Regions from separate parts of the Vibrio sp. KUL70 genome, predicted to be linked through region 3. Evidence: riboswitches for the same ligand, from Rfam matches in the RefSeq annotation. Region 3 holds a riboswitch; each other region holds the start of a gene.
The links. Region 3 has a riboswitch for thiamine pyrophosphate ahead of thiD (bifunctional hydroxymethylpyrimidine kinase/phosphomethylpyrimidine kinase). Riboswitches for the same ligand answer to the same signal wherever they lie in the genome.
Positions count from the first base shown of each region.

Region 1 (7,523 bases), on a different replicon from region 3:
TATGCCCGCTTCCGCGGGCTCTCGAAAGTGCAAATGCAATGTTGGTTGGCAGCTGCCGCTCAAAACATCAAGAAGATAGCCTTGGTGGTGAGCTATTTACAAAAAATAGGGCTAAATATGTCCCAAATACGTCAAATTATGGCGTCTAGATGCCAATTTAAGTGTTGGGCTCTTCCAAACTTCGCATAATAAAAAAATATCGCGATCGCGGCCTACGGCCGCTCGAAAAAGAGAACCCCACTTCAAAAAGTGGGGTTCGTCAGCAATCTGAGGGAGCCAGCGGCTCCCTTTTTAATTGTTCAGATTTGCGAAATGTGATTGGTATTACTCGCCTGCTACTTTCATCGACTCAAGCAAGATCGAGCCGGTTTGAATCTGTGAGCGTGTCTCTACATCGCTACCAACCGCAACAATCTGATTGAACATATCTTTCAGATTACCTGCAATCGTCACCTCAGACACTGGGTATTGAATCTCACCATTTTCAACCCAGAAGCCTGCGGCTCCACGAGAGTAATCCCCCGTTACTGTGTTTACGCCTTGCCCCATAACTTCGGTCACAAGCAAACCCGTGCCTAGCTCTTTTAGCATTTGCTCGAAGTTCTGCCCCGTCGATTGAACAAACCAGTTGTGAATACCACCAGCATGGCCCGTTGGCGTCATATCCATCTTACGTGCCGCGTAGCTAGTCAGCAGGTAAGTCGCTAATACACCATCAGTAATAATCTCACGGTCTTGTGTATAGACACCTTCACTATCAAATGGGCTCGACGCTAAGCCGCGTAAGATATGGGGACGTTCAGAGATATTGAACCATTCTGGTAAGATTTTCTCGCCTAGGTGATCCAATAAAAATGACGCTTTACGGTAAAGGTTGCCGCCACTGATCGCCATAACGAGGTGTCCGATGAGGCCCGTTGCTACATCGGCTGCAAACATGATCGGGTATTGACCGGTTGGTAGCTTCTTAGCATCCAAACGACTAATGGTCTTTTCTGCTGCTTCTTGACCCACACGCTCAGGCGCCCACAGCTCGTCACGGTGACGTGCAACGGTGTAGCTGTAGTCTCGTTCCATTTCGCCATTAATGCCCTGTCCAATCACACAACAGCTCGTGCTGTGGCGGCTTGAAGCATAACTTGCAAGCAGACCGTGGCTATTGCCATATACCTTTACGCCGTAGTGACTATCGTAGCTAGCACCATCGCTTTGCTTGATCTTATCGCTGTACGCGAGTGCTTGCTTCTCAGCCGCAATCGCGATTTCAGCCGCATAGTCAGGGTTTGGCTCATCAGGGTGGAACAGATCTAAGTCTGGAATCTCTTTAACCATGAACTCTTTAGGAGCCGGCCCTGCATAAGGATCTTCAGAGGTATATTGAGCGATATCTAAAGCCGCCGCCACGGTTTGGGCGATCGCCTTTTCGCTCAAATCAGATGTAGATGCACTGCCTTTTTGTTGGCCGCGATAAACAGTAATACCAAGGGCACCATCACTATTAAATTCAACGTTTTCAACCTCACACATGCGTGTAGAGACACTCAAACCTGTTGATTTAGTAATAGCCACCTCTGCAGCATCGGCACTGACTGAAGCCATATCTAACGCTTTTGCTACTGCTGCTTCTAGCTCAACACGTTGCTGAGCGACTTGCTGTTTTACATCCATATCTATTCTATTTTTGAAGGTCTATATTACGTAGGATAACAAGAATTTCGCTTTCTCCCCAAGATTCTTGCTAAAATAGCGGATATATTCGATTGAGATAGTGATATAGGCAAATAAGATGGCTCGCAAAAACCAAAAAGCCCCGTGGGAACCAGAAGAAGAAATCATCTGGGTAAGTAAGACGGAAATGAAAGAGGACATGGAAGCGCTGCAAAAGTTGGGCGAGGAACTCGTGGAGCTTAAGCCTTCTGTACTAGAGAAGTTCCCTCTGTCTGAAGATTTGGCGGAAGCGATTAAAGATGCACAACGCTTTAAAAATGAAGCGAAACGTCGTCAACTGCAGTACATCGGTAAAGTGATGCGCAACGAAGATCCAGAGCCAATTCAAGCGGCTCTAGATAAAGTTCGTAACAAACACTCTCAAGCAACCGCTGAGCTGCACAAGCTTGAGCAATTACGCGACCGTATTGTTGAAGACGGTGATACAGCTATCTCTGAAGTGGTTGAAGCGCACCCTGAAGCAGACCGTCAGCGTCTACGTCAATTAGCGCGTCAGGCAAACAAAGAGAAAAAAGCGGGTAAGCCGGCAAAAGCGTACCGCGAGATCTTCCAAGTTCTAAAAGAACTTAAACAAGACGAGCTATAAGACTCATCACGCGATCAACAAAGCCTAGCTTCTGCTAGGCTTTTTCATATCTGCGTATTTACTACCAAACCGCATTTTAGCACCAGTATTTTAAACGAAGGGTTACTCGCCGGCGCGGACAAAAGAGGCCAATTCAGGCTGTGGGTGTTGCGCTGTGAGCGCATCTATCGCCTCCGCTACCAGCACTTGTCCTTTAGCTACAAAGGCAAACTTATTGGCAATACTGCGAGCATCTCCTAGATGGTGAGTCACCATGATTACCGTAACATTTCGTTCCGCGGCTAGTTGTTTCACCAAGGCTAACATCTCTTCTCGCAACAAAGGGTCCAGCGCAGAGAAGGGTTCGTCTAACAACCAAATAGGGTGTGGCTGCACAAAACACCGAGCTAATGCGACACGCTGACGCTGTCCACCAGAAAGATGCTCCGGTAATCGATCAAGATACTGTTCGACACCGACTTGCTCTGCCGCTTGTTGTACTTGCTGTTGTTGCGCTTTGGTTAGTTTAAGGCCTGGGTGCAGCCCTAAGCCGATATTTTCTCTAACCGTAAGGTGAGCAAACAAATTGTGCTCTTGAAATAACATAGCAAGTGGACGCTGGTAAGCATCCAAACCAACAAGCGATTGACCTGAAACCGAAATAGCGCCCGATGACGGTTCTATAAATCCCGCGATCAATGCCAGCAAGGTCGACTTACCCGCACCACTCGGCCCCATCAAGGCAACAACATCACCTTGTTCAGCCATAAAATCAAAATGAAACAGCTCCTGATGATAGTGGTAATCAACATCTTGCATCACTAACATTAGGCACCTCTCTGGTTAGATGTTCGAGTAAATAAGAATTCAATTAAACTGAAGCTGCCAACGCTCAGCATCAGCAAGCTCACTGAAACCACAGCAGCGGCCTCCATCTGATAACTGCCTAGTAACTGGAATAGATACAGAGGGAGAGTTCTAAAATCGGCACTGCCAAACAGTGCAATGGCACTCAAGTCCCCCATCGACAACATGAAACTAATCGAGAAGGCTTGCGCCATAGGTTTACGCAGCGCTCGCCACTCCACCAGCTTAAACCGGTGCCAACCTTTCATACCTAAACTCGCGCACAAATACTGATATTGCTGAGCAACGTGCAGCATCGGCTGAGCTAAGTTTTTGATCACATACGGGAGCGCCATTAAGCTGTTAACGGCAATCACAACAAAAAAGGCTAAGCTAAACACATCGGTTATCGAACGTAACAGCAGGAAGATACCGGTACTCACCACTAAGCCGGGGGTCACCAATATAATAGTACCTATCAATTCGATCTTATCGGCGCGAAATGACTTGTTTTGCAAGCGCCATGCTCGACTGGTCATCAAAATGGCCACTCCAACCAAAAGCGCAATCACACTCGCGCTAATCGCTACTTTCAGTGAGTTAAATAGCGCTAGCCAAAACGGTTCACTGGTTAACACCGCCATCGCTTCACTGTTTAAGCCACCCACAATGACCATCAACAGTGGCGGTAAAACCAGTAATGAGGCTACGATGATCCAAAAGCTGTCCCAAGCTTTTGCGCTATAGGTGTCCTTAACCAAAAACTTCGCTTCAGACAGTTGACCAACGCTGACAGAAACAGGCTTAGAAAGGCGTTGAATACTCACGGCCAACACGCCACAGAGTAGCATCTGCCATATCGCTAACAGAGCACCGGCTTGCAGATCAAAATCAAATTTAATCGCTTGATAGATCGCAAGCTCGATGGTTGTCGACTTAGGACCACCGCCCAATGCCATCACAGTTGCAAAACTGGTAAAGCAGAGCATAAAGACTAAACCACACACATGCGGCAGCTGCTGCTTAAGGCGCGGCCATTCAACCCACTTAAATTTATCCCAGTGACTCATTCCAAGGTGTGCACATAACTTGTGTTGCTCAACCGGAACCGTATCTAAAGCTTGTAACAACAATCGACTTGCATAAGGCAGATTGAAAAAGACATGCGCTAGCAAAATGCCATTCAATCCATAGATGGAAAATGGCAAGTCCATATCAATAGCTTGAAGCAGTTTCGCCAGCCAACCACTATTACCATAGATGGCCAAAATACCAAATACGCCGACCAATACTGGCAGAACCAAGGTGGAAGCAAACAGCCTTAGCAGTAGGGAACGACCTGGGAATTGGCGGCGAGATAAGGCATGTGCCACAGGAACCGCAAATACAACGCTCAATAACATGGATAGCGTTGCTTGATAAAAACTGAATTTGGTAACGTGCCAGTAATATGGATCAGACCATACTTGGCTGATATCAAGAGAAGGGGCATTGCTTAGCAATGCCCCTACTGATGAAACCACAAAGGCGGTAATGGTGAACGCGACCCAAATACCCACCTTAGGTGTATTCTTTAACATAAAGAGTGATTATCTCGATGTTGAGCCTCTAATGGGAATAGAGGCTCAATGCCCAACATCGGGCTCTTAATTAAAAAGTCAGGGCGTTTTGCCACTCACGAATCCACGGCTTGCGCTTCTCAGCCACTTCTTCAGAAGTGAAGCTTAGGGATTTATTTGGCATCGTCAGCTGTTCAAACCCTTTTGGTAGCTCGACATCCGTCACTGGATACATCCAGTTACCGGTCGGCATCGCTGATTGGAATTCGTCACTCAGAATGAACGCCATGAACTCATCAGCTAGCTTCTCATTATCGCTGCCTTTCACTTTTGCGGCCACTTCAACTTGCGTGTAATGACCTTCCGCAAAATCAGCAGACGCATATTTCGTGTCACTCTCAGCGATGATGTGGTAAGCCGGAGAAGTCGTGTATGAGAGCACCATATCTGACTCACCCTCAAGGAACATAGAGTAAGCTTCAGACCAGCCTTTAGTCACAGTAACGGTTTTCTTGGAAAGCTGCTTCCACGCTTGAGTTGCATCGTCGCCATAAACCGACTTCATCCACAGCATCAGACCTTGGCCTGGCGTTGAAGTACGCGGATCTTGGTAAATCACCTTGAGATCGTCACGCTGTTCAACCAACTCTTTCAAGCTCTTAGGTGGGTTTGATAGCTTTTCTGTGTTGTAGATAAATGAGAAGTAACCGAAGTCATAAGGAACAAAGGTGCTGTCATCCCAACCATTAGGTAGCACTACCGAAGAGGTATCGACACTATGCTCGGAAAGTAGACCCGTTTTCTTCGCTTCCGCCATTAGGTTTTGATCAAGGCCAAGCACCACATCGGCTTTACTATTGCCACCCTCTAGACGCAAGCGGTTTAGAATTGACACTCCGTCTTCCAGCGCAACAAAGTTCACATCACAGCCACATTTCTCTTCAAATGCTTTCTCTACAGCAGGACGCGGGCCCCAGTCTGCAGCGAAAGAATCATAAGTATATACCGTAAGAGTATTATCGGACGCTAGTGCGGAAAAAGAAGCCGCTGTAGTAACAGCAAGAGTGGTTAATGCAAATTTCACTGGACGCTCTCCGTGGTCTGAGCGGCACAGGCTTGAGGGAGGACAACGGAAACGTACTGCCTAACTCAATTCCTACGCCAGCATTATCTGGTTCAGGTTTACGGGTCCCAAGTTGACACTTGATCTCAGCCACCATTCATTATTTGAATGGTTAGCTCCCCGATGAGTAAGCAGAATTGTAATTGTATTTTAACCAATAAGCTACAAAGTTCGCCTTAATGACGCTGATCGTAGCCCCATCTTGGTACTAAACCCTGCTCTATCCCTAGGTGGTCAAGAATGCGAGCTACCATGAAATCGACAAGGTCATCGATCGATTTTGGCTGATGATAGAAACCCGGAGCCGCTGGCATGATGGTCACTCCCATCGTCGAGAGTTTGTGCATATTTTCCAAGTGTAGCGTCGAGAATGGCGTCTCTCGAACCACTAACAACAACTGACCGCGCTCTTTCATAACGACATCGGCAGCGCGTTCAATCAAGTTATCAGACATACCGTGAGCTATAGATGCAACGCTTCCTGCTGAACATGGGCAAACCACCATCTGCTTAGGCGCGGCAGAGCCTGAAGCAACAGGAGAGAACCAATCGTCTTTACCGCACACCACCAAACGGTCAGGATCGCAGTTCAGGTGTTTGACCAACACTGCTTTGGCCGCATCAGGGCCTGAAGGCAGCTTGAGATCATGTTCGGTCGCTAGCACTACTCTCGCAGCCGACGATATTAACAGGTATACCTGATAATCAGCGGCAAGTAGGCACTCTAATAAGCGCAAGCCGTATGGGGCACCAGAAGCGCCGGTGAATGCGAGGGTAATCGCTTTACTCTGTTTGGTCATGATCTCTTGTACTTCTTAAATCGATTAGAACGCGTGTATTTAACCTTTGGCCGCCAATCCATCAAGCAATTTCTGATGTATACCACCAAAACCACCATTGCTCATCACTAAGATTTGGTCACCCGGTTGCGCTTGCTCAATAATGCTCGTGACTAAAGAATCTAGATCGTCACTGACAATAGCGGGCTGATGACAAGCGTCTGCGACCTCTTGAACCGACCAATCGATGTTATCTGGTTGGAACAAGAAAGTGCGGTCCGCTTGCTTCAACGAATCGGCAAGGGTTTCTTTATGCACGCCTCGCTTCATCGTAGCAGAGCGAGGCTCCAATACGGCGATAATTTTACTATTGCCTACCTTATTACGTAGGCCACCTAGAGTAAGTTCAATTGCCGTTGGGTGATGCGCAAAATCGTCGTATACCGTAACTCCAGCCACTTCCCCTTTTAGCTCTAAACGACGCTTGGTATTGATAAACTTGGCCAAAGACTCACACGCCAGGTCGGGAGTCACGCCGACATGTCTAGCGGCAGCGATCGCCATCAAAGCATTATTGACGTTGTGATCCCCCACCAACGGCCATTCAACCTGACCGACACATTCACCTTGGAACAACACGTTGAACTGCGAGCCATCTTTGACTCGCTTTTCAGCACGCCAATCCGCCTCTTCACCCGCAAATTCCGTTTCACTCCAACACCCGCGAGACAATACATCCTCAAGAGCACGATCCTGTTGAGGAGCAAAAATTCGCCCATTACCAGGAACAGTACGAATCAAGTGATGGAATTGACGTTTAATCGCCTCCAGATCGTCGAAAATATCCGCATGGTCAAACTCAAGATTGTTCATTACCAAGGTTCTCGGGTGGTAATGAACAAACTTAGAACGCTTATCAAAAA
Region 1 is NZ_AP045834.1:2,718,448-2,725,970, forward strand. Features, by position in the region: partial or broken gene AC6I7V_RS12140 (IS1182 family transposase) at 1-189, shown strand, start outside; gene pmbA (metalloprotease PmbA) at 325-1,668, opposite strand; gene yjgA (ribosome biogenesis factor YjgA) at 1,787-2,314, shown strand; gene thiQ (thiamine ABC transporter ATP-binding protein) at 2,417-3,121, opposite strand; gene thiP (thiamine/thiamine pyrophosphate ABC transporter permease ThiP) at 3,121-4,719, opposite strand; gene thiB (thiamine ABC transporter substrate binding subunit) at 4,790-5,782, opposite strand; TPP riboswitch at 5,835-5,954, opposite strand; gene AC6I7V_RS12170 (flavin prenyltransferase UbiX) at 5,998-6,621, opposite strand; gene mpl (UDP-N-acetylmuramate:L-alanyl-gamma-D-glutamyl-meso-diaminopimelate ligase) at 6,661-7,523, opposite strand, start outside.
Region 1: linked by a shared signal. The riboswitch ahead of thiB (thiamine ABC transporter substrate binding subunit) and the one ahead of thiD (bifunctional hydroxymethylpyrimidine kinase/phosphomethylpyrimidine kinase) in region 3 are both predicted to bind thiamine pyrophosphate.

Region 2 (7,523 bases), on a different replicon from region 3:
GGTTTAGAACGTCGTGAGACAGTTCGGTCCCTATCTGCCGTGGGCGTTGGAAGATTGAAGGGGGCTGCTCCTAGTACGAGAGGACCGGAGTGGACGAACCTCTGGTGTTCGGGTTGTCATGCCAATGGCATTGCCCGGTAGCTAAGTTCGGAATCGATAACCGCTGAAAGCATCTAAGCGGGAAGCGAGCCCTGAGATGAGTCTTCCCTGGCACTTTAAGTGTCCTAAAGGGTTGTTCAAGACTAGAACGTTGATAGGCAGGGTGTGTAAGCGCTGTGAGGCGTTGAGCTAACCTGTACTAATTGCCCGTGAGGCTTAACCATACAACACCCAAGGGGTTTTGATGGACTCAAAGATACAAACGCTTGAATGAGTTTGAGAGAACAGAAACAGCTTTCCAGATTACTTTTCTGAAAGAAAATCAGAGAAGAAAGAATTTGCTTGGCGACCATAGCGTTGTGGACCCACCTGATTCCATGCCGAACTCAGAAGTGAAACGCAATAGCGCCGATGGTAGTGTGGGGCTTCCCCATGTGAGAGTAGGACATCGCCAGGCTTTAAATTATGAACGACTTGTCAGCGACGACAAGTAGTCCACTGCGGAGTGGTAGTTCAGTTGGTTAGAATACCGGCCTGTCACGCCGGGGGTCGCGGGTTCGAGTCCCGTCCACTCCGCCACTTATTCGAGAGCCTCGCCCAGTGCGAGGTTTTTTCGAATCTACAGTATTGAAATTTTAGGGGTGTAGCTCCAATTGGCAGAGCAGCGGATTCCAAATCCGCGTGTTGGGAGTTCGAATCTCTCCACCCCTGCCATATCCAAGGCTCTAGTCGAAAGACTGGAGCCTTTTTCTTTGGCGGAAGAAAAGAGCAGCGGATTCTGCCACTACCAAAATCGCGCGTGTTGGGAGCTGGAGTGCCAGCCCAGCCGAATCTCTCCACCCCTGCCATATCCAAGGCTCTAGTCGAAAGACTAGAGCCTTTTTTCGTCTATGGCGTAAATCACGCCATTTCAGAATAGTGGGTCGTACGGTCTTGTCTTCAATTTTTTAGCGCTGTTTGTGAATACTGATGGTAGTGGGTGCAAGACTCAAAATTAACTTCGTAATGAGAATTGTTATTAATAATCTGTTACATTTTGCACAGGTTAATTTTAGAGTAGAACAGCATGGATATTTCTCGTCGTCAGTTTATTAAATCTTCTATTGCTATATCAGCGTTATCAATCTTACCTGCTTGTAGTGTTACTCAATCTGTCGATGCAAAAGGGCGATATGTATACGACCTAACGGCAGAGCCTGCAACAGCTGAGCTCGTGCCTGGATACACGACTAAAGTACTTGGCTTTGATGGGCAAATACCAGCACCTACCATTCGCTGCCGTCAAGGTGAGAAGGTTGTTATCCGCTTCACCAATAAGCTCGCAGAGCCAACCACAATCCACTGGCATGGCTTAAGAATCCCGATTGAAATGGATGGTGTACCTTTCCTAAGTCAGCCTCCAATCATGCCTGGAGAGACCTTTATTTATGAGTTTACTCCACCAGATGCGGGTACCTTCTGGTATCACCCACATATGAATAGTGTTAAACAGCTAGGAATGGGGTTAGTAGGGCTGATCATTGTTGAAGAGTCTCAGCCCGTTGCTTTTGATGAAGAGTTACCCCTGATGCTTAAACATTGGCATCTTGATAAGCAAGGACAGTGGAAGGATCTGATGATTCCAAGAATGAGTGCTCGTATGGGTACCCCTGGGGAATGGAGTAGTGTGAATGGTGTTCATGAGCCGAAATACCTGATTAAGCAAAACGCGACAACACGCCTGCGAATCGCTAATGTCGACAATACTATTACTTATCCTATTGCGGTCGAGGGTGTGGAGGCTTGGGTTATTGCTATTGATGGCAACCCTGTAAAGGCGCCTTATCGACTGACGAAACATAAGGTTGGTCCGGGCATGCGAGTGGATATTGGATTTGTGGCTCCGACTAAAGGTACCACTATAAATGTCTTGCAGATGAAAGGACGTTTTCCATTTTCATTATGTTCATTAGAAGTCGTGGACTCGAACTTGCCATCCGAGCAGGTATTACCTTCTTTACCACTCAACCCGGTTCCTAATCTAGATCTCGATAATGCTACTGAAATCGATTTTTTGTTTGAGTGGGAGGGGGCGATCAGTCCGGCAGGAAAAGATGGCAAGTCGATGCCTAAATTCTGGCTGACGAACAAGCGCGCATGGGAAGGGATGAGTAAGGGTAATATCCCTGAGCCACTTGCGACGTTAGAGCTTGGAAAGACATACATTTTCGATCTCAAGAACGTGACTCAGTATCACCACCCGATCCATATTCATGGCCATACCTTTACCGTACTAGAGCTAGATGGTAAGAAAGTCGGAGAGCCATTCCATACTGACACTGTTCTGCTTGGTAAGAATGGGAGTGCTAAGGCTGCTTTCGTTGCTGATAACCCGGGGCGCTGGATGTATCACTGTCATGTTATTGAACATATGAAGACAGGTTTAATGGGTTACATTGAAGTAAAGTGACAGCTGTAACGTTTTGATGTTGAAATGTGTCCAAGGAATTTATTCACAAATTTTCTCGAAAAAAAATTGAGTGAGGCTAGAATATCCTTAAGTCTTATGTGGGGGAATTATGGGTCAGTTTTCAATTTTGGGGTTTATCGCTATCGGCGGTGCATTTGGTGCATGTTCTCGTTATTTAATTTCTGAGTTGTGTGTGGTGCTATTGGGGCGTGGCTTTCCGTACGGCACTCTGACAGTGAATGTCGTCGGTTCATTTATTATGGGCCTACTGATCGCTGCATTCGAAAATGAGATGGTAGCAACCGAACCATGGCGTCAGATTATTGGGTTAGGCTTTCTAGGTGCATTAACGACATTCTCCACCTTCTCTATGGATAACGTGTTGTTGATGCAACAGGGCGCTTTTTTCAAGATGGGGCTTAATGTGCTACTAAATGTGGTATTGAGTATTTCTGCAGCTTGGATTGGCTTTCAGTTGCTAATTAAGAGTTAGTTCTCTAAATTCGTATCAAAATCACACAGGTCGGCTTGGTTTAACCAAGCCGATTTTATATACTAAATTCACTTGTCGGAGTGCCATAAGGCTGAGACCGTTCATTCGGGATCCGTTGAACCTGATCAGGTTAATACCTGCGAAGGGAACAAGAGAAGATATCCTTGCTGGAATTCTCTCTAGCAGACCTATCATCAAGCTAAACATTAGGCCGCTTTTGCCCAATTTGGGTATACCTATGTTCAGCCCCTCTTGTCGCATCTTTCCGCCAAGCATTTTTATCCGAATTTATTATCTAGAATAACGAAGCAAGGAAAAATGCTATGTCGAATCGCAAGCAAGCGAGACTGGAAGCAAAACAGTTTATTGAAACTCTCTCGGTACAACCGTACCCAAATTCAACCAAGGTTTACGTTGAAGGCTCTCGTGCCGATATTCGTGTCCCTATGCGCGAAATCTCTTTAGCCGATAGCCTAATAGGTGGCACCAAAGAAGCGCCGATCTTTGAGCCGAATGAGCCTATTCGCGTTTATGACACTTCGGGTGTGTACACCGACCCAGAGCATGAGATCGATCTTTATAACGGCTTACCGAAGCTGAGAGAGGGCTGGATTGAAGAGCGAGCCGATACCGAACTACTCGATGACGTGAGCTCGGTTTACACCAAAGAGCGCCTAGAAGATGAAACCTTAGATGAGCTTCGTTACGGCAATCTACCACGTATTCGACGTGCTAAAGATGGCCAATGTGTTACTCAAATGCATTATGCTCGTAAAGGAATCATTACCCCAGAAATGGAATATATCGCTCTGCGAGAGAACATGGGAAGGGCTCAGTACCGTGATGAAGTATTAACTCAGCAACATCCAGGTCAAAGCTTTGGGGCTAACCTGCCTAAAGACATTACTCCTGAATTTGTTCGCAGAGAGGTCGCTGAAGGTCGCGCAATTATCCCTTCCAATATCAACCACCCAGAATCTGAACCAATGATCATTGGTCGAAACTTCCTGGTAAAGGTTAATGCAAACATCGGCAACTCTTCCGTGTCATCTTCTATTGAGGAAGAGGTTGAGAAGCTAGTATGGGCAACTCGTTGGGGTGGCGATACCGTGATGGATCTCTCTACTGGGCGAAACATTCATGAGACGCGCGAATGGATACTGCGTAATAGCCCAGTGCCGATTGGTACGGTTCCTATGTATCAAGCTCTAGAAAAGGTTAATGGTGTTGCTGAGAACCTAAACTGGGAAGTGATGCGTGATACTTTGATTGAACAGGCTGAGCAGGGTGTTGACTACTTTACGATTCATGCCGGCTTACTACTTCGTTATGTACCTATGACTGCGAAACGTGTAACCGGTATCGTCTCGCGTGGTGGTTCAATTATCGCTAAGTGGTGCTTGGCTCATCATCAAGAAAGCTTTCTATACACAAACTTCAGAGAGATCTGTGAGATCTGTGCTAAGTACGATGTTGCTCTATCGTTAGGTGATGGCTTGCGTCCAGGCTCTGTTGCTGATGCTAATGATGAAGCGCAATTTGCCGAACTTCGCACGCTAGGCGAGTTAACTAAAATTGCTTGGGAATACGATGTTCAGGTCATTATTGAAGGCCCTGGTCATGTGCCTATGCATATGATCAAAGAGAACATGGACGAGCAGCTTGAACATTGCCATGAAGCGCCGTTTTATACTCTTGGTCCACTGACGACGGATATTGCACCGGGATATGACCATATAACTTCAGGCATCGGAGCGGCCATGATTGGTTGGTACGGATGTGCCATGCTCTGTTATGTAACACCAAAAGAGCATTTAGGCTTACCAAACAAAGAAGACGTTAAAACCGGTCTGATTACCTACAAGCTTGCCGCTCATGCTGGTGACCTAGCCAAAGGCCACCCCGGTGCACAAGTACGTGATAACGCTTTGTCAAAAGCGCGCTTTGAGTTCCGTTGGGAAGACCAATTCAATCTATCACTTGATCCTGAAACGGCGCGCGCTTTTCATGATGAAACCTTGCCACAAGAGTCAGGCAAGGTTGCCCATTTCTGCTCTATGTGCGGACCTAAATTCTGTTCGATGAAGATCTCGCAAGAGGTACGCGAATACGCCAAAGATACAGAGCAGGTTGCAGCTGACCAAGCGATATCGATCAAGATGCTGGATGATCCATTAGAGGGTATGCGTCAAAAATCGCAAGAGTTTCGTGAAACAGGGTCTGAGCTCTATCATCCAGCTACTACTGCAGAGGTCGCCGATTAATGAATAAAATCCTTATTCCGTCATCATTGATTGAGCTAACTGGCTTAGTTCAGCAGTGTTTGTTGTTGGCGAAAGAGCAGGGTTTTAGTATCGAAAATGTTGAGTTGGGTGTGAGCCCAACTCAATCGATACAGCTCATTCATGACCAACACACTACTAGCTTTTCAACTGACATTGTCTCTAATGTTGAGACTTCTAACGTCTCAGATTACAAGCTTTACTATCATTCTAGGCTAAGTGTTAGAGAGTGTCGTCATCAGGAGTCAACCGACATATTCATTGGTATTCCAGATAGAGACTCGAGAGATGCTCAAAATTCCAGTCAATTAGATATCTGGCGTCACCCTATAAATAATGAAGTTAGAGCACTTTCGGTTCCTCCACACCTAGCCATGCACGTGTCTCCAGAATTGCATTTGGCTTGGTTCGTGACTCTATCGATACTCGACTTTCCGATCGAGGATGCGTTAACTCTAGCGCGCGCGATGATGTCTCCGACAGAGGATGTTTCACGTGAAACATCGGCTTTTGATACTCGTACAATATCTTCAAATCATGTTGTTAAGGTATGGGCATTTGAGTTTAGTGCTTTTCCAACCCCTGTTCTTGAAGATGAACGTTTAGGTATTCAAGTTGGCTGGTCTGCTCAAGGCGAAAGCGTTAGTTTTGCCACACTGACCAAGCCTAGCCTAGGTCTGTATCCGGTTGTTGATGATGTATCGTGGATTGAACGTCTCTTACCTATGGGTGTCAATACCATTCAGCTTCGGATTAAGAACCCACAACAAGCAGATCTCGAGCAACAAGTGAAAAAAGCGATCGAATTGGGGCGTCAATACGATGCGCAAGTCTTCATCAATGATTATTGGCAACTAGCAATTAAGCATGGTGCTTATGGTGTTCACCTTGGCCAAGAGGATATCGAACAATCAAACCTTGCTCAGTTAAGCTCAGCCGGGGTTCGCCTTGGTTTATCAACACATGGCTACTACGAATTGCTACGAATCGTGCAGATTCATCCGAGCTACATCGCTTTAGGTCATATATTTCCAACGACGACTAAAGAGATGCCTTCTAAGCCACAAGGTTTGGTTCGTTTAGCTCTATATCAGAAGCTTATTGATACCATTCCATACGGCGCCTTTGGAGGGAGCACTAAGCAACAATTGGGTTTTCCAACAGTAGCAATTGGTGGCATCGATCAGAGCAATGCTGACCAAGTGTGGGAGTGTGGGGTATCGAGCCTTGCGGTTGTACGCGCAATTACTTTATCAAATGACCCACAGTCGGTGATCAACTTCTTTGCCAACCTAATGGGTTCGACGCAGGAAATGTCCACTAACAACAATCAAAGTGAACCGAGGGTTGCCTGTGCTGAATGATAGAGAGTTCCTGCGTTATCAACGTCAGGTGTCATTACCGGAAATTGGTGAGGATGGACAGGCACAGCTTGGTCAATCTCATGTTTTAGTTGTCGGTTGTGGCGGTTTAGGCAGTGCCGCTTGTTTGTATTTGGCAGCTGCGGGTATCGGCAAACTTGTGATTGTGGATGATGACATTGTTGAGAGCAGTAACTTACAAAGGCAAGTCATATATTGTGAACAAGACCTAGGCACGCCTAAGACCAGTGCAACGGCAAAGCAATTAGCGGAACTGAATCCTATGGTGCAAGTACGTACTATCAATAAGCGTTTAGAACCCAGTCAGCTTTCACTTGAGGTTATGTTGGCGGATGTGGTCTTGGACTGTAGTGACAACATGCCGACAAGGCAATTGATAAACCAAACCTGCTTTGAGCAAAACACCCCGCTTGTTTCTGCTGCCGCTATTGGATGGCAGGGCCAGTTTGCAGTATTTGACCACCAAGAGTCACAACAATCAGCTGCTTGTTATCGATGCTTGTATCCTTTTGATGAACTCATACAGACACAGAAGTGCAGCGAGTCTGGTGTTGTAGGTCCTGTGGTTGGGACTATGGGTAACTACCAAGCACTGGCCGCTATTCAAAAACTTGCGACAGGCAAATTCCACGTCAAAGCAAACGAACTGCACCTATTTGATGGTTTGAAAATGCAATGGCAGAAGCTAGCAATAACAAAAGATAGCAGCTGTCAGGTTTGTAGTTAGCACTGGGTTACAGGTTATAAAGAGAATTAAGAGCAATGACAATATTAGAACGAGCAAACCTTGAAGGGGCAAGTGAAAGTAGTGAGATGAT
Region 2 is NZ_AP045834.1:3,035,220-3,042,742, reverse strand. Features, by position in the region: rRNA gene AC6I7V_RS13705 (23S ribosomal RNA) at 1-323, shown strand, start outside; rRNA gene rrf (5S ribosomal RNA) at 441-556, shown strand; tRNA gene AC6I7V_RS13695 (tRNA-Asp) at 602-678, shown strand; tRNA gene AC6I7V_RS13690 (tRNA-Trp) at 737-813, shown strand; gene AC6I7V_RS13685 (multicopper oxidase domain-containing protein) at 1,166-2,548, shown strand; gene crcB (fluoride efflux transporter CrcB) at 2,658-3,041, shown strand; TPP riboswitch at 3,108-3,206, shown strand; gene thiC (phosphomethylpyrimidine synthase ThiC) at 3,365-5,305, shown strand; gene AC6I7V_RS13670 (thiamine phosphate synthase) at 5,305-6,687, shown strand; gene AC6I7V_RS13665 (HesA/MoeB/ThiF family protein) at 6,677-7,432, shown strand; gene thiS (sulfur carrier protein ThiS) at 7,468-7,523, shown strand, end outside.
Region 2: linked by a shared signal. The riboswitch ahead of thiC (phosphomethylpyrimidine synthase ThiC) and the one ahead of thiD (bifunctional hydroxymethylpyrimidine kinase/phosphomethylpyrimidine kinase) in region 3 are both predicted to bind thiamine pyrophosphate.

Region 3 (7,523 bases):
CGCTTTTGGCAATGATTTGATGATGCCTTTGTCGTACATAAACTGTGCGTAATCATCGTAACGCTTAAGATCGACGGCCGATGGGCGAAGTGCAAAACGCGTTAGAGTGTCGTTCCATGCACGCTGGTTCAGCTCGTTGTTAAGAGTGTCTGGCGAGTAAGCTACAAACTGTTTCCAAGATTCGGTTGGGTGGTTCACGATGTAGGTCGTCGCTTGCTCTAGCGCTTTGTTGAACGCTTTGATCGCCGCTTCATCACGTTTGTTCGCGTTAGCAACAAAGATCAGCTCGTCGTAAGCAGGTACACCGTGCTCTTCTGGGAAGAAGGCTTTTGCTTTGTAGCCTTCCAGAGCCAGTTGGTTGGTTTCGAAGTTGCGAAGGCCGCCCCAAATCGCATCTACTTTGCCTGATGCCAGAGAAGAAGAGAGTGCCCAACCCACATTGATGGTTTGAACGTCGGTAAACGCAACGTTTTCCTGCGCTAGCATAGTGCCGATCGTCGCTTCTTCGTTACCCGCAATAGCAATACCAATCTTCTTACCTTTAAGATCGGCCAGTGAATCATTCTTGCCATTGTCCAGAACCATTAGCGTGTTCAGTGGTGTTGCGATAAGCGTAGAGGCTCGCACTAATGGAAGACCTGCTGCCACATCCATCGTTAGGCTCGGCTGGTATGTAACGGCAAGATCAACGCGCCCTGCGGCAACCAGTTTGGCTGGGGTGCTTGGGTCTGCTGGCTCTTGAATTTCAACTTCTAAGCCCTGCTCTTCAAAGTAACCACGTTCATGAGCAATCACGATAGGCCCATGGTTCGGGTTTACAAACCAATCTAGCATTAGCGTTACTTTAGTTTCATCTGCCATAACATGACCTGAAACCAACGAAGCCATTAGAGCAGCTGCGCTCATAAATTTACTGTTTTTCACGATTAACCTTTCCTTTTGAACTTTCTATTTTTATAGATTTTGTTTAGTTGTGGCTTTCCCAAGGGATCGCCTTTTTTAGTAATTTGTCTGTGACAAAGTAGAGTGAGATAGAGAGCACAGCTAAGATAAATAGCGCAGCAAACATCTCATCAATAATCATTCGTGCGTTAGCTTGTAGCATCAGGTAACCAAGCCCTTCACTTGAACCCACCCACTCACCGACAACCGCACCAATTGGTGCAATCACTACAGCCACACGCACACCTGATGCCAAAGTCGGCAGTGCCGCTGGCAGCTGAATATGACGTAACCTTTGCCATTTGGTGGCGCCCATAGTTTGAGCCAGATCGAGATAACCACGTGGGGTATTGCGTAAACCGTCGTAGCAGCACGTAGTCACTGGGAAGAAAATAATGATCGCCGCCATCACAACCTTCGAAGCGATACCGTAGCCAAGCCACAGCATCAGTACCGGCGCAATTGCAAAGACAGGAACAGCCTGACTTGCGATAAGAATAGGCAGCAACCAACGCTTAAGCGGTTCGAATAACAACATTTGCAGTGCGAAGAACAATCCCATCGATAAGCCAAGTAGCAGCCCCAGCAGGATCTCTTGGGCGGTCACCCATGTGTGCTTCAACAACACGTCATAGCGTTCAAGCAGCTTGTTAAACACTTCCATCGGAGCTGGCAAAATAAAGCTCGGCATTTCAAACACCACAACCACCAACTGCCACAAACCCAGAATAATTGCGGTGCTTATCACGACACGCAGTAACGGGCTCATAGAGCGATCCTTATGGTTCAATACCGATTGAGGCTTGGTTAGCGCTTGGGAACTATGCATAGTCTTGCTCCAACTGCTCTAATATTTTCTGCTGAATGCTCGCGCACTGACCATCTATGGTTCTTGGGGGCAATGTTGTCGGAACTTGCAGTGATTGAGCAGATGCGGGTGAGCCTTGCAGCATGTAAAGGTTGTGTGCCAAGCGCACCGCTTCTTGTGGGTCATGAGTAATCAAGACCACGGTTTTATCTTGCAGCAAGTGAGCCGCTAAGGTTTGCAGTTTGTGCCTTGTTACCGCATCTAACGCGGAGAAAGGCTCATCCATCAATACGATAGGTTTGTCTTGCATAAGCGTTCGCGCTAATGCAACACGTTGACGCATGCCACCAGACAGTTGTTGTGGCATAGCGTGAGCGTAATCAGCAAGCCCAACCGATTTCAGCAAAGACAAAGCTCTTTCGTGGTTGTCTGCATCGCTCGAAGCACCTTCCAAGCTTTGAGTGTCTTTCCCAGCAAAGCGCTGGCTTAGACATACGTTATCAATCACCGATAACCAAGGCAGCAGCAGATCTTGCTGTGCCATGTAGGCAACTTTGCCCTCTAGTGATTGACCATCACTCGTCTTCACAACACCTTGCCACTCAATGTTCTCACCCAATAGACCAGCGAGATAACGTAAAATGGTGGTTTTCCCGCAGCCACTTCTGCCCAATAACACGGTCCATTGAGATGCAGGAATCGATAAGCTCAGGCCTTGTAACGTCGACTGTTGGTTATCGAGATAACGAATGCTGGCGCTGGTGATCTCAACGCCAAAAGATTTAGCGGACATCAGCATGACCTGCGTAGAAGTGATTCACAGGTCCGTGCCCTTGACCGACATTTAACTGATCTGCGTGGGCAATCGCTTCCGAGATATAGCGCTTACCAAGCTCAACGGATTGAGTCAGCTCATTCCCTTGCGCAAGGTAAGAGGCGATAGCAGAAGAAAGCGTGCATCCCGTTCCGTGAGTGTTCTTGGTTGGGAAGCGTTTTGCGCTGATGAGAGCAGTGCTTGTTGGCAAAATCATTAGGTCATTGCTGTTTTCGTCTTGCTCTAAGTGGCCACCTTTCAACAGCACTGCTTTCGCACCCAACGCGCGAAGTTCTTCAACCATATCTTGCATGTCGGCTTCGCTTTCAGGAACAGGTTTCCCAGTCAATGCAGCACCTTCCGGCAAGTTAGGTGTAATGATGTCGGCAAGTGGAATAAGCGTTTCTTTCAAGGTACTGATGGCTGACTGCTCAAGCAACAAGTCGCCACTGGTCGCAACCATTACTGGGTCAATAACCAGATGTTTGGGTTGATACTGCTTAATCTTATCCGCTACAACCTTGATGATGTTTGAATCTGCCAACATGCCGACTTTGACCGCAACGACGTTCAGGTCACTGAATACTGCATCAAGCTGGCTTGCAACATGATCTAATGGAATCGGAAAGATGGCGGAAACACCTTGTGTATTTTGCGACGTGATTGCAGTGATCACTGAACATGCAAAACTACCGGTCGCAGACATGGCTTTGATATCGGCTTGAATACCCGCGCCGCCGCCACTGTCTGAACCCGCAATGGTTAACACAATTGGAGTGCTTGAAGAAATGGACTGAGTGTCGATTTGGGTGCTGGAATGCTGTGTCATGGTCGCTCCTACCATCTAAAAGACGCAGGAGAACTGAACTAAAACCGAGATGGCAGGCACCAGAGATCGAAGGATCGATGGAATGAAAGTCGGTACCGCATAGGTTTTAGTATCAATAGTTCCCTACGCCAGTACTAACTGAATCAGGTTCAACGGGTCTCGAAATTCGATCTCAGCAAATACAACATGGTGTAATTGCCCCCCGACTATTTGCGTCCATACTAACAGCACTCTTGAGAGTGAGGTAATCATTTTGCAGATTATTATTTACTAAAGCGTGAACGAAATCGTTTTTGTGCGCAAATTCGTCAGGTATTTTGCGTTGTTCACTTTTTATCTCTTATCTTTAATCAACACTTCGAGCTCGTCGTTGTGCGCCTCAATTCGGTTTCTACCTCGCCAATAACGGCAAACGACTTTATCTACTCTAGATTTGTTCTCCTTTAACGGCCTTCAAAAACAACCTGATTGAAGTCGATCCAGCCATTAGTAAGAAGATCCATCGCATTCACCTTATGAGAGATTCTCATATCTTGCGCGCATTGAAAAAGAGGAATATAGATCGCTTTTCGAATCAATTCGCGCTCAATTCGCTGATAACCTTGTACACGCTTACTTTCATCAGATTGAGCCAAATTATCAAAGACTTGCTGTTCGAACCAAGTCTTTGATTGCTTATTCAGAGTCGCCGTCACGGTGTTAGTGCACAACAACCATCCGAGCCAGGAACTCTCTTTATGTTCACCAAACACCTCACCAGAAACAATAATATCCGCTCTCGATTGTCGCTCGAGTTGGTCAAATTCAGGGTATGGCAGTACGGTGAGGTTTGAGTTTAAACCATACTGACACAGCAGCTCAGTGATGTTTTCAGCCGCTTCAATATGCCCAGGCAGCTGATAAGTTAACACCTCAAGCGGTACCTGATTCGCGAAAGACAAGTCCACTGCTTTACCAAGTTTTAAGGGTTCAAGGCTTGTCATTCCTGAGGCTCGTCGATAAATCATAGTGTCTCTCACACCATTCATCGGCAAGAATTGCAGCAACTGTTGGATGTATCGACGATGCTTTGCCAACGTCATCCATGCGTTGTTTGCACTGTTTAAACAAGCGTAGATACAGCCCTCTTCCCACTGTTGTACCTGTGTGAATTCATCAGCAATATCCGGGGCAGAGCTGCCATGCACAATATCGCAATGCATTTGAAAATCATTTGCAGATAAGCCCATGTTCCAGATTTCTACGCCATCTAGCCAAGGTCGATAGCCATGATAATGAGGAGACGCAGTCAGTAGCGTTCGATAATCGGTTTGCTCTGCCAATCGAAACGCTCCACTTCCGACTATCGAGCCGTCGCTGTTCAATTTGGAAACGGATAACGCGCCATGCGCCATCAACCTTGGCAGATAGTGAGACAAACGCTTAGAGCGGATTCGTAAGTTGTGCTCGTCGACCACAGAAAACTCATCAATGAGTAAGAACAGACCTCGACTCACCGAGTTTGACGAGATGATCGACTCATAAGCTTTCTTCACATCATATGCGGTAAGTGCAGAGCCGTCCCAGAACTTAAGTGATTTACGCAGTCGAACCTTCAGCGTATCACCTGTATGCACCCAAGTTTGTGCGAGATCCCCCTCCAACTGGCTTGTATCTCTATTGAAGCGCAACAGGTTCGCATAGAGGTAGTCAGCAATGTGCCGTTCAGTACGTCTAGATATTTCACAAGGGATCAAGCTGTGGGTCGCTCGATAAAAAGGGATCATGAGGATGTCTCGATTGCTATCTTGCTGTTGGTATTGACTCACAAACTCGGCAATAAACTGATCACGATCTTTACTTCTTATTAGGTTCAACGCCTGATCAGCTTTTCCCTCATTCATCCAAAACTTAGCCTGTTCGATTAATGTGGTGTGTACCGACTCTTTAAGGAGAAGTTGAGGCAAATTACCTCTGCCAACACCCGATTTCCAATCGATGATCGACTCTTCCACCAGCCTTTTGATGACCAACTGAGCGTTACGACGTGTGCAGTTCAACGCTTTCGTAATGTCATCCAATGAAATCGGTGTCCATCGACCTATCTCAAATCCAAAATCTCGCAAAAATACCAAAGCTAACCAATAGCGCATAAAGGTGAAATCCTAAAATTATATTTCTATTTTTCTTCATCTTTTATTTTCAAATAATAGCCGTGTTACAAAAAATAAAAAGGATATTTAGATGAATACGTTAGCTGAGTCTCATGGCTCTATCTGGAAGAATAGAACCTTCGTTACACTATTTAGCAGTGCTCTGTTTGTTAGCTTTGCAAGCCAAATCTACACACTTGCATTACCGTTGTTAGTGTATGAATTGACCCAGTCCTCTGAGTGGATGGGTTGGATGAGAGCCATGGAGTTTCTGCCCAATCTATTGCTGGCTCTATTTATTGGCGTGTGGGTTGATCGCAGTGATAAAAAGCAGTGGTCGCTGAGCATGTTACTTGGTCAGGCTATAACGGTGTTTATCTCGTTCCTGGCGGTTGAGTTCCTAGCAGAGCCATTATGGGTTCTGTTTCCATGTGCGTTCTTAATGATGGCGTTTAACTACGGCTACCATAATGCGCGTATGTCGATTCAGAAAAGCGCGCTTTCCCATGAAACTCAAAATGTGGCGACAGCTCGAATGAGCTCCTTGGGCAGTTTTATGGAAACCGTTGGGCCAGTTCTTTCAGGGGCTATCATGTTGCTGGCGACCATTCATAACGTCTTCATCGGTGTTGCGCTTTTGATGCTATTGGCTTTTTGGCAGCTCAAAAGGCTCGACGTAAAAACACCCATCAACAGAGACAAACAAAGCACTTTCAGCGCCATAAAAGAGGGGTGGCAAGCACTACGCAATGAGCAGAACATGTGGCTAATTACTCTTGCAGTCATGATCATCAACACAACAGGTGCCGTATTCTGGATTCAGGCTATCTACTATGCCAAAGCAAATTTAGGATTGAATGCGGTGGGAGTCAGTTACCTCATCGTCGCTTCTGGCCTTGGTGGTCTCATTGGTGCATTCAGCGCCGACAAATTACGCAAAAAATGGGGGCTGGGATGGCTTCTCATTATCTCTATCGCACTCGAATCCATCGGGTTTGTTATTCCACTGGCCATGGAGAATCAAACAGCACTTATTGCCGGGTTCTTTTGGGTGTCCGCTGTGGGTTTATATAGCAGCATCTGTATCTGGAGTTACCGCCAAGAAGCCTTTGATGTCAGCGTTCTCGGCCGAGTAAACGGGTTAACAGGCTCGCTATTCAAACTCCTAATGCCATTTGGTCTTGCTGGTTCAGGCTATTTAACATCATTGATTGGTATTGAATGGTTGTTCGTCGGATGCTTTGCCACACAGCTACTAACCGCATTCTGGTTAATGACGACCAGCGTCCGTTCTATCCGTTGATGGTATAATCAAAGGCAAAACGCCCAAAACGAATTTCGCTTTGGGCGTTAAACAGGTACATTGCGCTAATAACTAAGGCTTTTAGTTTTGATCAATTTCTAACTAGACTCACCTTAACTCAATAGAGGCTGATGTTATTAATGAACCTTGAAGACCTCAATCGCACTTCGTAGGTCTGTGGTTTGTTGATTCACAACCTCCGTCGAGCGCGTATTGTCAGACACGCCTTCAACATTAGTAGTTGTCGTATCTCGAATTACCACAATATTCTGCGCGACTTCATTACACACCATACTCTGCTCTTCCACCGCTGCTGCAATCTGTGTGCTGCTGTCCAAGATTTTCTGCATCTCGTCCATCACGGCTTCAATTTGTTGGTATGCCACTTGCGAGGATTCTACGCTCAACGTGCCTTTAGTACGACAACCTTTCATAGTCGACACAACCGCTTGAGTTTGGCTCTGCACTGAAGTGATGATGCTCGAGATCTCTTCTGTTGACGTTTGGGTCCGACTCGCTAGGGTTCTTACTTCGTCTGCAACAACCGCAAAGCCGCGGCCTTGCTCACCGGCACGTGCTGCCTCAATCGCAGCATTCAGTGCTAGCAGATTTGTTTGCTCCGCAATTTCATGGATCACACCGATAACAGAGCTAATTTGAGAAGAGAGTGCTGATAAATGCTCGATCTCACTCTC
Region 3 is NZ_AP045835.1:1,060,202-1,067,724, reverse strand. Features, by position in the region: gene AC6I7V_RS18765 (ABC transporter substrate-binding protein) at 1-906, opposite strand, end outside; gene AC6I7V_RS18760 (ABC transporter permease) at 968-1,711, opposite strand; gene AC6I7V_RS18755 (ABC transporter ATP-binding protein) at 1,764-2,543, opposite strand; gene thiD (bifunctional hydroxymethylpyrimidine kinase/phosphomethylpyrimidine kinase) at 2,533-3,393, opposite strand; TPP riboswitch at 3,497-3,608, opposite strand; gene AC6I7V_RS18745 (ABC transporter substrate-binding protein) at 3,837-5,525, opposite strand; gene AC6I7V_RS18740 (MFS transporter) at 5,617-6,828, shown strand; gene AC6I7V_RS18735 (methyl-accepting chemotaxis protein) at 6,966-7,523, opposite strand, start outside.